Regions from separate parts of the Micromonospora globbae genome, predicted to be linked through region 1. Evidence: riboswitches for the same ligand, from Rfam matches in the RefSeq annotation. Region 1 holds a riboswitch; the other holds the start of a gene.

The links. Region 1 has a riboswitch for S-adenosylmethionine ahead of OG994_RS27580 (aminotransferase class V-fold PLP-dependent enzyme). Riboswitches for the same ligand answer to the same signal wherever they lie in the genome.
Region 2: another riboswitch for S-adenosylmethionine. It lies ahead of OG994_RS05490 (ABC transporter substrate-binding protein); the one in region 1 lies ahead of OG994_RS27580 (aminotransferase class V-fold PLP-dependent enzyme).

Annotation. Positions count from the first base shown of each region.
Region 1 covers NZ_CP108084.1:6,048,512-6,055,599, reverse strand. The annotation lists gene OG994_RS27605 (ATP-dependent DNA helicase) at 1-436, shown strand, start outside; gene OG994_RS27600 (AI-2E family transporter) at 452-1,750, opposite strand; gene OG994_RS27595 (GroES family chaperonin) at 1,906-2,244, shown strand; gene OG994_RS27590 (hypothetical protein) at 2,327-2,494, shown strand; gene OG994_RS27585 (PrsW family intramembrane metalloprotease) at 2,564-4,018, opposite strand; SAM riboswitch class IV at 4,042-4,162, shown strand; gene OG994_RS27580 (aminotransferase class V-fold PLP-dependent enzyme) at 4,207-5,472, shown strand; gene OG994_RS27575 (FUSC family protein) at 5,479-6,750, opposite strand; gene OG994_RS27570 (HD domain-containing protein) at 6,826-7,088, shown strand, end outside.
Region 2 covers NZ_CP108084.1:1,236,293-1,243,380, reverse strand. The annotation lists gene OG994_RS05515 (amylo-alpha-1,6-glucosidase) at 1-560, shown strand, start outside; gene OG994_RS05510 (MFS transporter) at 666-1,931, opposite strand; gene OG994_RS05505 (LacI family DNA-binding transcriptional regulator) at 1,969-3,021, shown strand; gene OG994_RS05500 (nuclear transport factor 2 family protein) at 3,041-3,478, opposite strand; gene OG994_RS05495 (ChaB family protein) at 3,569-3,976, opposite strand; SAM riboswitch class IV at 4,268-4,380, shown strand; gene OG994_RS05490 (ABC transporter substrate-binding protein) at 4,669-5,541, shown strand; gene OG994_RS05485 (amino acid ABC transporter permease) at 5,582-6,361, shown strand; gene OG994_RS05480 (amino acid ABC transporter ATP-binding protein) at 6,364-7,088, shown strand, end outside.

The sequences.
Region 1 (7,088 bases):
GTTGCAGGGCGAGGAGGCGCTGCCGCTGCTGGTCCGCCGGTTCCGGGAGGAACGGTCGAGCTGCCTGTTCGGCGTCATGTCGCTGTGGCAGGGGGTGGACGTGCCGGGCGACTCGTGCCAGCTCGTGGTGATCGACCGGCTGCCGTTCCCCCGGCCGGACGAGCCGCTGGCCGCGGCCCGGGCGGCGGCGGTGGACGCGAGCGGCGGCTCGGGCTTCGCGGCGGTCAGCGTGCCGATCGCGGCGGTCCGCCTGGCACAGGGCGTCGGGCGGCTCATCCGGGCGACCGGCGACAGGGGCGTCGTCGCCGTCCTCGACTCGCGGCTGGAGACGGCCCGCGGCTACGGGCCGTTCCTGCGCCGCTCGCTGCCGCCGTTCTGGTACACGACCCGCCCGGACGTCGCGCGCGGGGCCCTGAAGCGCCTCGCCGCCGGCTGAGGCGCCGGACGGCCGTCAGGGGGCCTGGGAGGCGACCACCACGGCGTCCGGTGGGGTCTCCGGCACCGTGCGGGCCGCGAGCCGGCGGACGGCCGTGTTCAGCACGGCGATCAGTGGTACGGCGACGAGCGCGCCCGTGATGCCGGCGAGCACCACCCCGGCGGCGATGCCGATGATGACGGCGAGCGGGTGGATGGCGACGGCCCGGCCCATGATGAGCGGCTGGAGCACGTGCCCCTCCAACTGCTGCACCCCGATCACGGCGCCGAGGATGATCAGGGCGGTGACCGGGCCGCTGTCAACGAGGGCGATCAGGACGGCGACCCCACCGGAGAGCGCCGCCCCGACGATCGGGATGAACGCACCCAGGAAGACCAGCGCCGACAGCGGCAGCGCGAACGGGATGTCGAAGATCACCAGGAAGATGCCGATGCCCACGGCGTCGATGAAGGCGACCAGCACGGTGGCCCGGACGTAGGCCACGAGGGTCGCCCAGGCGGCCCGTCCCGCGTCGTCCACCCGCCAACGGGCGGCCACCGGCAGCAGCCGGACGAGGAAGCGCCAGATCCGATTGCCGTCACGCAGGAAGAAGAACGTGGCGAAGAGCACGAGCAGCGTGCCGGTCAGCACCTCGGCGAGGGTGGCGGCCGTGGTGGTCGCCGCGCTGGTGAAGCGGTCGGTGTTGTCGTTGACCCACTTCTGACCCTCGTCGATGTAGCGGTCCAGCTGGCTGTCGGAGACGTGCAGCGGGCCGGTCTTGAGCCAGTTCTGGATCTGCCGGACGCCCTGCGAGGACTTCTCGCTCAGCTCCGGCACCCCCTTGATGAACTCGTTCACCACGAGGGTCAGCGTGCCGACCACGGCGGCCAGGCCGCCGACGAGCACCACGGCGGTGGCGAGCGACCGGGGGAAGCGGGCCCGCAGCAGCCAGCCCACCGAGGGCGCCAGCAGGGCCGAGAGCAGCAGCGCGATGGCGAGCGGGATGATCACGATGCGGACGGTGCTGACGATCCTCAGCAGCGCCCAGGCCACCAGGCCGATCACGATCAGACGCCACGACCAGGCGGCGGCGATCCGCAGCCCGTGCGGCACCTCGGCGTCGTCCCGGCTGGTGGTGCTGCCCGGTGAGGGGGCCGGAGCCTCCGCGCCGACGACCGTGGCGGTCGGCGGGGCCACGGGACCGGGCGACGTCGGCGACGCCACTCCGCCCTCCTCGTGCTCGCCTTCGGACGCGACCCGCCGGGACCGCACGGACGCCCGTCCCGACTCGTACGCCCGGCGCAGCCGGTCGCGAATCCGCTCGAAGCGGCTCAAGCGCACCTCCTGGCAAGACGGCCGGCCCACGGCGACAGGGCGGACAGCATACGCCGACCCTCCGTCACGATAGGCCGGTTCCGCTACATTGCCCCGGTCACCGACCCGGCAACCACCGGGTTCCGGGCCGGGCGCGACACGGTAGCGTCTGCGGCGTGACCGCCGACAAGAATCTCGACTCCGGCCTGCCGATTCGCCTGCTGCACGACCGGGTGCTGGTGCGGATGGAGGGGAGCGAGGGCGAGCGCCGCTCCAGCGCCGGCATCGTGATCCCGGCGACCGCGGCGGTGGGCAAGCGCCTGGCCTGGGCCACCGCCGTCGGAGTGGGTCCGAACGTCCGCTCCATCGTCTCCGGCGACCGCGTCCTCTTCGACCCCGACGACCGCTCCGAGGTGGAACTGCACGGCCAGGGCTACGTCATGCTCCGCGAGCGCGACGTGCACGCCGTCGCCGCCGAGCGGATCGAGAACAACGCCACGGGTCTCTACCTCTAGCAGGGGCGAAGACGCCGCCGACGTCGTTTGCACCGCTCCCCGCCGGGAAGCCAGGGCGCACCACCGGCCCTGGGGAGGGACGATGCCCGAATGGATCAGGAAGCTGTTGTTCTGGGGCTTCATCGCGTTCCTGATCTACTTCATGGCGTTCCGGCCGGACGGCGCGGCGAACATCTTCAAGGCGATCGGAGCGGGGCTCGTGGCGATGTTCCAGGGTCTCGGTGACTTCCTCACCAGCCTGATGACCTGACGGGCGCCGCCCGCCGACCGCGACGCCCGCGACCGGTCGGTGCCGGCTCGCACACCGGCGCCGACCGGATCAGGCGTGCCCCGGCCAGCCCGGCCGCAGGTTGGGCCAACCGGGAGGGTTGTGCACCGGCGGCGGGGCCGCCAGCACCACGGGGATCGGCACCACGGGCTCCTCGGGAGCCTCCACGGTCCGCTGCGAACCGTCGGGGAACCGCAGGTGGTAGCGGTCGCCGTCCCACACGCCGGCGGGTGCCTGCGGATCGCGACCCACGAAGAACGACCGGTACGCGGTGATCGCCTCGAGCAGCTCCCGCTCCTCCCGCGCCGTCCGTTCCCGGTCGGTCGCCTTGCGGTCCAGGCCGCGCAGCGACCCGTCCCGCAGCAGCGCCAGCCGGGTGGCCGCGAACTGGTAGCCGCGCATGGCCCGGACACCCGCGTCCCCGGCGACCCGGCGCGCCCAGGCGCGGGCCGCGTGCCGGCGGCCGAGGCTGCTGAGCGCCGCGACCTCGGGCGGGCTGAGCCAGCCGGCCCGGACGTAGTCGGGCAGCCGCCGTTCGGTGAGCCGTCCCTCCCACGCCCGCAGCCACAGCGCCAGCCCGACCATGCCGAAGAAGATCGGGACCATCACCCCGATGAAGCCGTACAGCATGATCACCGCCTGGCCGGTGACCTGGGTGAGCGTCGGCAGCAGGTTCCAGGTGCCGTGCAGCATCATGGCCAGCAGCAGCCCCGCGATCGGCGCCAGTACGCGCACCCGGCGGTCGGCAGTGCGGGCGGCGATGCCGAGCCCGACGCCGGTCATCGAGGTGAACAGCGGGTGGGCGAACCCGAACAGCAGGATCCGGACGATGAAGATGGCGATGACCTGCTGCGCCCCGGTCGCCGGCCCGAACCGCTCCGCACCGGACGCGAAGCCGTAGCCGCCCAGGTAGAGGATGTTCTCGACCATGGCGAAGCCGACCGCGGACAGACCGCAGTAGACCAGCCCGTCGGTGATGCCCGACCACTCCCGCCGCCGGAAGACCAGCAGCAGGATGGGCCCGAGCGCCTTGGTCAGCTCCTCGATGAACGGCGCCACCAGCACACCGGTCAGCGGGGCGGGGAGCCCCGCGTCGGCGAAACGGCCGGCCGCGAAGTCGTTCACCGTCAGCGAGGCGGCCGTGGAGACGAAGGCGCCCCAGGTGAAGCAGAAGATCAGGTACTTCAGCGGTTCCGGCTCGTACCGGTCGAGCCAGAGGAAGCAGGCCACCAGCACCGGAACCGGCAGGATGGCGGCCACCACGCCGATCAGCAGCGCCTGGAGGCCGAGGCTCTCGCCCAGGGTGAAGACCATGAAGACCGCGCAGGCGGCGATGAGGAGCACCACCCCGGCGAGCACCAGGAACCGCCGCCAGCCCAGCCGGCGCAGCGGCATCCGCGGCGCGGCACCGGGTGGGGCGGACGGCACGGGCGGCGGCGCGCCGCCGGGCGGGGTGTCGGCCATGCGGTCAGCGTAGTCACCCCCGGCCGGCTGGTTCCCGGGCATCGGCGCCCGTTATGCTGCGGCAAGGTCACGAGCGCCAGCGTCAAGCCCCGGCTTGCTGGCCGGCAACCCTCGTCGAGTTCGCGGTGGGGTGCCCCGGGTGATGACCGGGCCCGGCCCGAACCGCGCGCCGGGCAAGCGCGGACCCCGTCCCGACGCCGCCCGGGGTCCCTGACCCCGGAGGTTCCGGCATGTCCGTCACCCTCGTGTCCCCGTCCGCCGCCCCGACGACCGTCGCGCCCGCCGCCGGGCCGCTCGACGTCCTCGGCGTACCCGGCGAGATCAACCTCGACTACGCGGCCACCGCGCCGTGCGCGCGGGCCGCGGCCGACGCGGTCGCCGAGCTCCTGCCGTGGTACGCGAGCGTGCACCGCGGCGCCGGCGCGCTCTCCCGCCGCTGCACCCTCGCCTACGAGCGGGCCCGGCAGACGGTCGGCGACTTCTTCGGCGCCCGCGCCGACGACCACGTGATCTTCACCCGCAACACCACCGACGCGCTGAACCTGCTGGCCCGGTCGCTGCCCCCGGGCACCACGGTGGTCACGTTCGCCAGCGAACACCACGCGAACCTGCTGCCCTGGCCGCGCGGCTCGGTGCGGCTGCCGGTGCCGGCCGACGCGGGTGGGGCCGTGCGCGCGCTCGACGCGGCCCTCACGGAGCTGCGCCGGGCCGCGAACCCGGGCCTGCCGGTGCTGGTCGCGGTGACCGGGGCGAGCAACGTGACCGGCGAGCGCTGGCCGGTGTCCGAGCTGGCGCGGGTGGCCCGGCGGCACGGGGCACGGATCGCGCTGGACGCCGCGCAGCTCGCCCCGCACGCCCCGGTCGACCTGCTCGCGCTGGACGTCGACTACCTCGCCGTGTCCGGCCACAAGCTCTACGCCCCGTTCGGCGCCGGGGTCCTGATCGGGCGGGCCGACTGGCTCGACGCGGCCCCGCCGTACCTGGCCGGTGGCGGGGCCACCCAGCGCGTCGGCGCGGGCACCCACGAGGTCACCTGGGCCGTCGGACCGGCGCGGCACGAGGGAGGCACCCCGAACCTGCTCGGGGCCGTGGCGCTCGCCGCGGTCTGCGCGGCGCTCGCCGACGCCGACCGGGCCGCCCTGCACGAGCACGAGCAGCGTCTGCTGGCCCGGCTGCGAGACGGCATCGCCGCCCTGCCGCACGTGGTGGAGCTGCGCACCTTCGGGCCGGACGCGCCGCGCGTGGGCATCGTCTCGTTCGTGGTGGCCGGCCGGGACTCCGCGGAGGTGGCCGCCGAGCTGGCCCGGGAGCACGCCGTCGGGGTGCGGGACGGCCTGTTCTGCGCGCACCCGCTGGCCCGCCGGCTGCTCGCCGAGGCGGCCGCCCGGACGGGCCGGCGGGACCTTCCACCGACGGCGGTGCGGGCCAGCATCGGCCTGGGCAGCACCCGGGAACACGTGGACCGTCTGCTCGCGGCCCTCGCCACCCTCGTCTGAGGCAGGTCAGCCGACGGGAGGCGCGGTGGGCGGCTTCGTCCGGCCCTCGTCCGGTTCGGGCCGCTCACCCCGGGGCGTCTCCTGTTCGCCGAACGACTTCCGGATCAGCCGGTTCGCCTCCTCCTGCTCGATGCCGGAGGCCACCAGGAGGTCGCTGGCGGCGGTGCGGATCTGGGCGACGACCACGCTGCCGGAGAAGCCCACCCCGTGGCCGTACGCCCGGCCGGCCTCGCTCACGGCGCGCAGCGCCCGCTCCCGGGCCTGTTCCGGCTCGTCGCCCACGGAGAACTCGTGCCGGAGCAGGCGGACCGCCTCGGCGAGATGGGCCACGGCGTCCGGCATCGGGTCGGGGATCGGCTCCTCGTCCTCGATGAGGGTGACCGAGCGCCGGATGAGGGTGCCGCTGTTCCGCATCGCCCGGTCGATCGGCTCGGCCGCCTCCGCGTAGTGGGTGAGCTCGTTGCGGCGGTGCCAGCGGGCCGGCGACAGCGTGGCGGTCTCCTTCGCCCCCTCGATCGCCTCGTTCAACATCGCCAGCTCGCCCTGGTTTCTGCGCAGCCGGTCCAGCGCCTGCTGCACGCGCTGCCGGTCGCGCGTACGCAGCCCCTCGGCGGCGGCGTCGAGCTGGTTGGCGAGCAGGTCCAGCGCCGGCCGGGCGGCGCGGTTGAGCACGCGCAGCGGGTTGAGCGGCAGCAGGATCGCGGTCACCAGCAGCGCGATCCCGCCGCCCAGGAAGGCGTCCACGAACCGGGGTATCTCCAGGTTCTGGGTGGACGGGGTCAGCGTCACGATCAGCACGGCAGTGGCCGCCGCCTGGATGACGATCGCCACGCTCGCCCCGGCGAAGATCGTGAGGATGATGGCCAGTGTGACCACCGCTCCGAGCTGCCACGCCCCGGTGCCGAGCACGTAGATGATCCCGTCGCCGACCGCCACGCCGACCGCCACCCCGACGATCAGCTCCACGGTCCGGCGGAAGCGCTGGCCGACCGAGGCGGCCAGGGTGCCGACCGCCGAGATCGGCGCGAAGACCGGCTGCGGGTTGTTCAGCAGCCGGTGCGACACCAGGTACGCGAGCGCGGCGGCGAGCCCGGCCTGCACGGCCAGTCCCGCGGCCATGCGGACCCGGTGCAGCCGGTCGTGCAGGGTCGCCTTGCTGATCTCCCGCGCCTGGCCCACCGCCTCGGCGATGCGCGCGCTGTCGACGTCGGTGAGCCCACGGCGCAGCTCCCGTGGGCGCACGCGCCACAGCCGTCTGCGCTCCCGGGCCTCCGCCATGCCGGCTACTACCCGAGTCACGCCGGGTGAATCCTCGGTCCCGCGGCGCGTCGGCCGATGCGGCAGACTCGGCGGGTGGCCGAGCTTCTGGACCGGTGGCGGGCGGCGGCCCGGGGCGCCGGGGCGACCCGCGAGACGGACCTGACCGGCACCGGGGAGGACCTGGTGCGCCGCTGGCGGGAGCCGCACCGGCACTACCACACGTGCGACCACCTGCGGGCGGTGCTGGACGTCGTCGACCGGTACGCCGACCTGGCCGGGCGGCCGGACCTGGTGCGGCTCGCCGCCTGGTACCACGACGCCGTCTACGACCCCCGGGCGGCGGGCGACGCCAACGA
Region 2 (7,088 bases), 2.1 Mb from region 1:
CGATGACGTCGAACATGGGGCACCTGCTGTGGAGCGGCATCGTGCCGCCGGAGCGGGCGGAGCTGGTGGCCGCCCAGCTGATGTCCGACGAGATGTTCTCCGGCTGGGGCGTCCGCACCCTCTCGACCGCCGACCGTGGCTACAACCCGATCGGGTACCACCTCGGCACGGTCTGGCCGCACGACAACGCCATCCTCGCCGCCGGTCTCGCCCGCTACGGCCGCCACGCCGACGCGCAGCGGATCGTCTCGGCGATGCTGGAGGCGTCGTCCTACTCCGAGCACCGGCTGCCCGAGGCGCTCTCCGGCTACGACCGCGCGTTCGGCCGGCGGCCGGTCCCCTACCCCACCGCGTGCAACCCCCAGGCGTGGGCCAGCGGGGCGCCGCTGCTGTTCCTGCGGACGCTGCTCGGGCTGGACGCGGTCGACGGCCGGCTCGTCGTCGACCCGCACCTGCCGGAGTCGTTCGGCACCGTGCGGCTGCTCGGCGTGCCCGCGGCCGGTCGCCGCTGGAACGTGCTCGCGGAGGGCACCCGGGGAGAGGTCCACCCCGCCGACTGACCGGGCACACCCGGCGGACCGTGACACCACACCGGCGGTGCCCGACGCGAGCCCGCCTCGGCCGCGCCGACCGAGGTCCCGGCCACTGTGAGCGGCCCGGACCGGCTATGGCGCGTACTGGCCCATCCGATCGCGGACCGGGGGCGCCACCTCGTCGACCGTCACGCCGGTACGGCGGCCCAGACCGCTGAGGCGCAGCAGCGCGGGAGTGAGGACGAACAGGCCGACCGCGAGGGCCGCGACCGCGACCAGGGCCCCGCGCAGTCCTACGGCGTCGGCCCACAGTCCGACGTAGACCGGACCGGCCAGGAACCCGAGGTAGGACACGGTCGTGACGACCGACGTCGCGCGGCCCCGGTGGGACTCGTCGACGTTCCGCGACACGATGCCGACGAGGGTGGGGAACAGCACGGCGGTACCGGCAGCGGCCACCGCGAGACCCACCCCGGCGACGAGCAGCGTGGGTGCGACGGCGATGAGGGCCGTCCCGGCCGCGGCGGCCGACGCGCCGGCGAGGAGGACGGCGCGAGCGTGGGCGGCCTTGAGGCCACCGGTGGCGAACCGCGTGACCGCCACCGTGCCCGCGAAGACCGCGGGTGCGACGGCGCTGAGTCCCGGGCCGGAACCGAGCTCGTCGTGGGCGAAGACGGCGCTCCAACTCTGGTGCGCGTTCTCGGTGGCGAACGCGAGCGCGCCCAGCACGCCGACGAGCAGGAACGGGACGACCCTCCACCGGTCGGACGGCGCCGGATCCGCCCCGGTGCGGTGCTCCGGACCGGACGCCGGCTCCGCGGCCCGGTCGACGCCGGACGGCAACGTCCTGAGCAGGGCGGCGCCGGCGAGCAGTGAGAGAACGGCCACGGCGGTGAACGGGACCGCGAGCGGCAGCGACGCGGCCGATGCCACGCCGGTGGCGAGACTCGCGAGGACCACGAGGCTGGAGAAGACACCGTGGGCGCGGGTGATGACAGGACGACGGGCGGTCTGCTCGGCGCGTCCGGCGACCGCGTTCATGGCTACGTCGGCGGCTCCGCTGACCGCGCCGACGACGGCCAGCCCCACGCACAGGCTCGCCAGGTTCACCGCGGTGAGCGCCAGCCCGGCGCCGACGACGCCGAGGGCCCCGACGAGCACGGCCGCCACCCGCAGCCCCCATCGGTCGAGGGCCCTGCCCGCGGCCAGCATCGCGGGAAGGGCGCCGGCGCCCACGAACAACAGCGCGAGGCCGAGCTGACCGTCACCGATGCCCGCCTGGTGCTGGACCCTGGGCACGGAGGCACCCCAGACCCCCCAGAAGGAACCGAAGGCGGCGAAGGCCACGAGCGCCGCGACGATCAGGTGGCGCGGCGGGCCGCTGGGTGTCCGTGTCATCTGTGTAACGATACACATGCTCGGCTAGGCTGGCATCGTGGAATCACCCGTCGGCTCGAAGCGGGTGACCCTCGCGCAGGTGGCCGAACTGGCCGGCGTGTCGGTCATGACCGCCTCCTACACGTACAACCAGCCGAGCCGGGTGTCGGAGCGGTCCCGGTCCAAGGTGCTCGCCGCAGCGGCCCAGCTCGGATACGCCGGCCCCGACCCGAGTGCCCGGTCGCTGCGCCGGGGCAGCACCCGCACGCTGGGTGTCGTGATGGGCGAGCACCTGAGCTACGCGTTCGAGGATCCGGAGGCGGTGTCCTTCCTCGCGGGGATCGCCGGTGTCTGCGCCGACCGCGGCTACGGCATGACGATCCTGCCGATCACCGGCGCCGCCGATGACGTCCTGCGCGTCACGGGCGCCGCCGTCGACGGCTTCATCGTGTGGACCACGTCGGACGACGATCCGGTCCTGGCAGCCGTCCGGGCGACGAAGCGTCCTGCCGTTGTCCACGGTGGGCCGGCGGTCCCCGGGTTGGGCCTGGTGAGCATCGACAACCGGGCGGCGGCGTGCGCGGTCGGCGCCGTCGCCTTCGCGGGTGCCACCCGTCCGGCGGTGCTGAGTTTCCCGCTCTCCCGCGAGCGGATCAGCACGATCACCCGCGGCTCGGGCATCGCCGATGTCCTCTTTCCGGTGACGCGTGAGCGTCTGGAGGGCTACCGGCAGGCGGCCGAGGAGGCCGGCATCGCGTGGCGGGACGTCGTCGTCGCGGTGTGCTCGCGCAACGACGCGGCCGACGCCGAGCGGACCGCCGCGACCCTGCTGGCGTCCGCCGAGCCGCCCGACGCGATCGTCGCGATGAGCGACCAACAGGCGGCCGGCGTCCTCCGCGCGGCCCGGGCCGCCGGTCGCGCCGTCCCCCACGAGGTGGCGGTGACCGGGTGGGACGACTCGGCGTTGGCCGCACAGCTCGGGCTGACGACCGTCGCGCAATCCCTGCGCGAGCAGGGAGCGGCCTGTGCGCAGGCCGCACTGGGTGGTCGGACGCCGGTATCCCGGACCGCGCCCTGGTCCGTCGTCCGCCGAGGCAGCACCCGCCCGTGATCGGCGGCGCCACCGCGACCTACGGCTCGCCAGCGCCGTCCACGGCGTCGACGTCGATCCGCCAGAGGTCGTTGAAGGCGATGCTGTCGAAGAAGGCGGTGGCGTCGACGACCTTGCCGTCGCGGAAGGTCAGGAACCAGGCGTACGTGTTGGCGTACGTGGCGCCGGTGACGGTCACCCCGGCGCCGTCCCAGAGCACCACGACCGTGCCGGCGTCGGCGTCCTCGTAGATCGCCCGGACGGTCACCGGGCGGAACGGCGTGTCCGTGCCGAACCGCGCGTTGAACGGCCGCAGCACCTCGCTCACGAACTCCTCGGCCGTGTGGTACGTCCGGGCCGCCGCCGAGTTGCCGACGATCTCCCAGCGCATGTCGGGGGCGAAGATGTCCGTGATGCCGCCGGTGCCCGCGGACCAGTCCGCGAAGGCGCGGGCGACGATGTCCCGGTTGGCCGTCATGGCGACCACCTCCCTGCCCGCCGCCGCCCGGCGGGCCCGCCGGCATCATCCCACCGCCGCGCCCGCCCGGAATCCGACCGGCGGGCGGTGTCAGCTCCGCCGGCGGGCGCGGGACGTGGCCCGGGCGTTGGCCTTCTCGATGGCCCGGACGAGATCGTCCTTCGCCATGTCCTGCGGACGCGCGATGCCGACCTTCCGGGCCACCTCGTCGAGGTGGCCCTTGCTGGCGTTGGCGTCCACGCCCTGCGCGGTGTCCCGGGGCCGCGAACGGGACGCGGGGGTGCCCAGCTCGGCCTGCGGGTCGGACGGGCCGGGGTGCTCCTTGGGCTCCCAGTGGTCGCCCACCTTCTCGTGGGTGTGCTTCAGCGAGGCGAAGGCCGTGCGGTGGGCCCGCTCCCCGTCGCCGTAGGTCTCCTCGGCCGACTCGAGCGTCTTCTTGTACGTCCGCACCGCCTTGTCGTCGGAGCGGGCGACGGTCGAGGGCACGTCCGGACGCATCCGTTCGGCCTGCTCGTGCTTGTCGGTCACGGCGCGCTCCTCCCCCGGCGGTGCTCGTGTCCGCCGGGTACCCGGTCCCGGCCGGACCACACCGGCGGACCGGGGCAGGACCGGGCGCCGCGCCGCCCGGTCCGGCGGGACCCGACCCGGTGACGTCGCGCCCCGACAAGGCCGCCCGCCGCCCGGTCCCGCGGGACCCGACCCGGCGCCGTCGCGGCTCGACCCGCCGTCGCGTGAGGGTGGTCATATCGGCTGGACGATGCCCGGCGGTGGGCTGCTAGCCTCTGCGCAGGTCATGAGCGCCAGCGCGTAGCCCCGGCTTGCTGGCCGGCAACCCTCCTCCGCGGTGGGGTGCCCCGGGTGAGGACCGGGCACCGGAGCGACATCCGGTGCAAGCGTGGCCTGGTTCCCAGGTCAGCAACGACCCAGGAGAGCCAATGTCGTGTGAGCACACCATCCCGTCCGTCGGCCTCGGCGCGCCCGACGCGTCCGATCGCTGGCCGCTGTCGCCGCGTCTGACCCGGCGCCGACACGTCGACATGATGTGGGTGTGCAGCGCCGCCTGTCCGCGCGGCGCCCGGCGCTGACGGCGCCCCTTCCCGCCACACCGATCCGTCCAGCGGCCCACCCGTCGGGTGCGCCGTCGGCGGCGCACGCCCGTGCCCCGCCGTTGACCGACTCCGGAGACACCTGTGCGAATCCTTCCTGCCCTGACCCGGCTGGCCGCCCTCGGCGCGGCCGCGATCCTCGGCGCCGCCACCCTCACCGCCTGCGGCGACGGCTCCTCGTCCGGCGCCGCCGACAACCCGTACCACCTGCTCCAGCCCGGCGTGCTGCGCGCCGGCACGCTCACCGACGCCCCGCCGAACGTGTACCTGAAGGACGGCGAGTTCACCGGCTTCGACAACGACCTCCTGCGCGCGGTCGCTGGCAAGATCGGCCTGAAGGTCGAGTTCGTGGCCACCGACTTCTCCGCCCTGCTCTCGCAGGTCAACAACCGCAAGTTCGACGTGGGCAGCTCCTCGATCACCATCACCGAGGCGCGGAAGAAGACCGTCGACTTCGGCAACGGCTACGACTTCGGCTACTTCGGACTCGACGTGCCCGCCGGTTCCCCGATCCGCAGCTTCGACGAGCTGCCGGGCAAGCGTGTCGTCGTCGTGCAGGGCACCGTCCAGGACGACTACGCCACCAGCAAGGGCCTCGACCCCGTGCGGGTGCCCGACTACAACGGCGCGATCAACCAGCTCAAGGCCGGCACCGCGGACGCCTGGATCGCCCCGGCCGAGATCGGCGACAAGTCGGCCGCGGACAGCGGCGGGAAGATCGTCGTGGCCGCGAAGCTGCTGAGCCCCGCGCCGACCGCGTACGCGGTGGCGAAGGGGAACGACGCCCTGCGCGAGGCGCTCAACAAGGGCCTCGACGAGGTCATCGCCGACGGCACGTGGAGCCGGTTGCAGGCCCAGTACTACCCGGGCCGGCCGATCCCCGAGGACTTCAAGCCGGGCAGCGGCACGGTGGCGGTCCCCGCGGCGCCGAGCGCGTCGGCGTCGGCGGCGTCCTGACGGAAGAAACGAACGAGCGGAGCGGTAGGAGACACGGCCGATGGATCCGTTGCGCACCCTGTGGGAGACCTTCTTCGACTGGGAGTCGATGCGCGAGGCGCTGCCCGAGATGCTCACCGTCGGGTTGCCCAACACGCTGATCCTCGCGGTCTCCGCCGCCCTGCTCGGCTCGGTGCTGGGCATGCTGCTGGCCATCGCGGGCATCTCCCGCACCCGGTGGCTGCGCTGGCCGGCCCGCGTCTACACCGACGTGTTCCGGGGGCTGCCGGCCGCCGCGACCATCCTGCTGATCGGCGTCGGCCTCGCGCCCCTCGGCATGCAGGTGTGGGGGCCGAACCCGTACCCGCTGGGCATCCTGGCGCTCTCCCTGATCGCCGCCGCCTACATCGGAGAGATCTTCCGCTCCGGCATCCAGTCGGTGGAGGCGGCCCAGTTGGAGGGCGCCCGGGCCCTGGGGTTCTCCTGGGGCGAGGCCATGCGGGTGGTCATCATCCCGCAGGGCGTACGCCGGGTCCTGCCGGCCTGGGTCAACCAGCTCATCGCGTTGATCAAGGACTCCAGCCTCGTCTACTTCCTCGGCCTGGTGGCCAGCCAGCGGGAGCTGTTCCGCATCGGGCAGGACTACGCCGCCACGACGGGCAACGAGTCGGCGCTGCTGCTGGCCGGGCTCTTCTACCTGGCGCTCACCGTGCCGTTGACCCACGTGGTCAACGCGATCGACCGGCGGCTGCGGCACGGGCGGCCCGCCGCCGGGCCGGCCGACGACATCGACGACACCGACCTGGCGCTGCCCGGCGCGGCGGGAGGGAACCAGCGATGAGCATCGACACCACCACGTCGGTCAGCCTGGGCGTGCGCGACGTCCACCTGGCCTTCGGCGCCAACCGGGTGCTGCGGGGCGTGGACCTCACCGTGGCGCGCGGCGCGACGGCGTGCGTCATCGGGCCGTCCGGCTCCGGCAAGTCGACGTTGCTGCGTACGATCAACCGCCTCATCGAGCCCGACCGCGGCGACGTGCTCCTCGACGGCCGCAGCGTGCTGGCCGACGACCCGGACGCCCTGCGGCAGCGGGTCGGCATGGTCTTCCAGCAGTTCAACCTGTTTCCGCACATGAGCGTCCTGCGCAACGTCACCCTGGCGCTGCGGCGGATCAAGAAGTTGCCCGAGGACGAGGCGGTGGCGATCGCGCGGGCCCAGTTGGAGCTGGTGGGCCTGGCCGGCAAGGCGGACGCCCGCCCGGGGCACCTGTCCGGCGGGCAGCAGCAGCGGGTGGCGATCGCCCGGGCGCTGGCGCTGCAACCGCAGGTGATGCTCTTCGACGAGGCGACCAGCGCCCTCGACCCGGAGCTGGTCAAGGGCGTGCTCGGTGTGATGGCCGACCTGGCCTCCGGCGGCATGACCATGGTGGTGGTCACCCACGAGATGGGCTTCGCGCGGCAGGTCGCCGACACGGTGGCCTTCATGGACCGCGGCGTGGTGCTGGAGGCCGGCGAGCCGGCCGCGATCTTCGAGACGCCGGAGCACCCCCGGCTGCGCCGCTTCCTGTC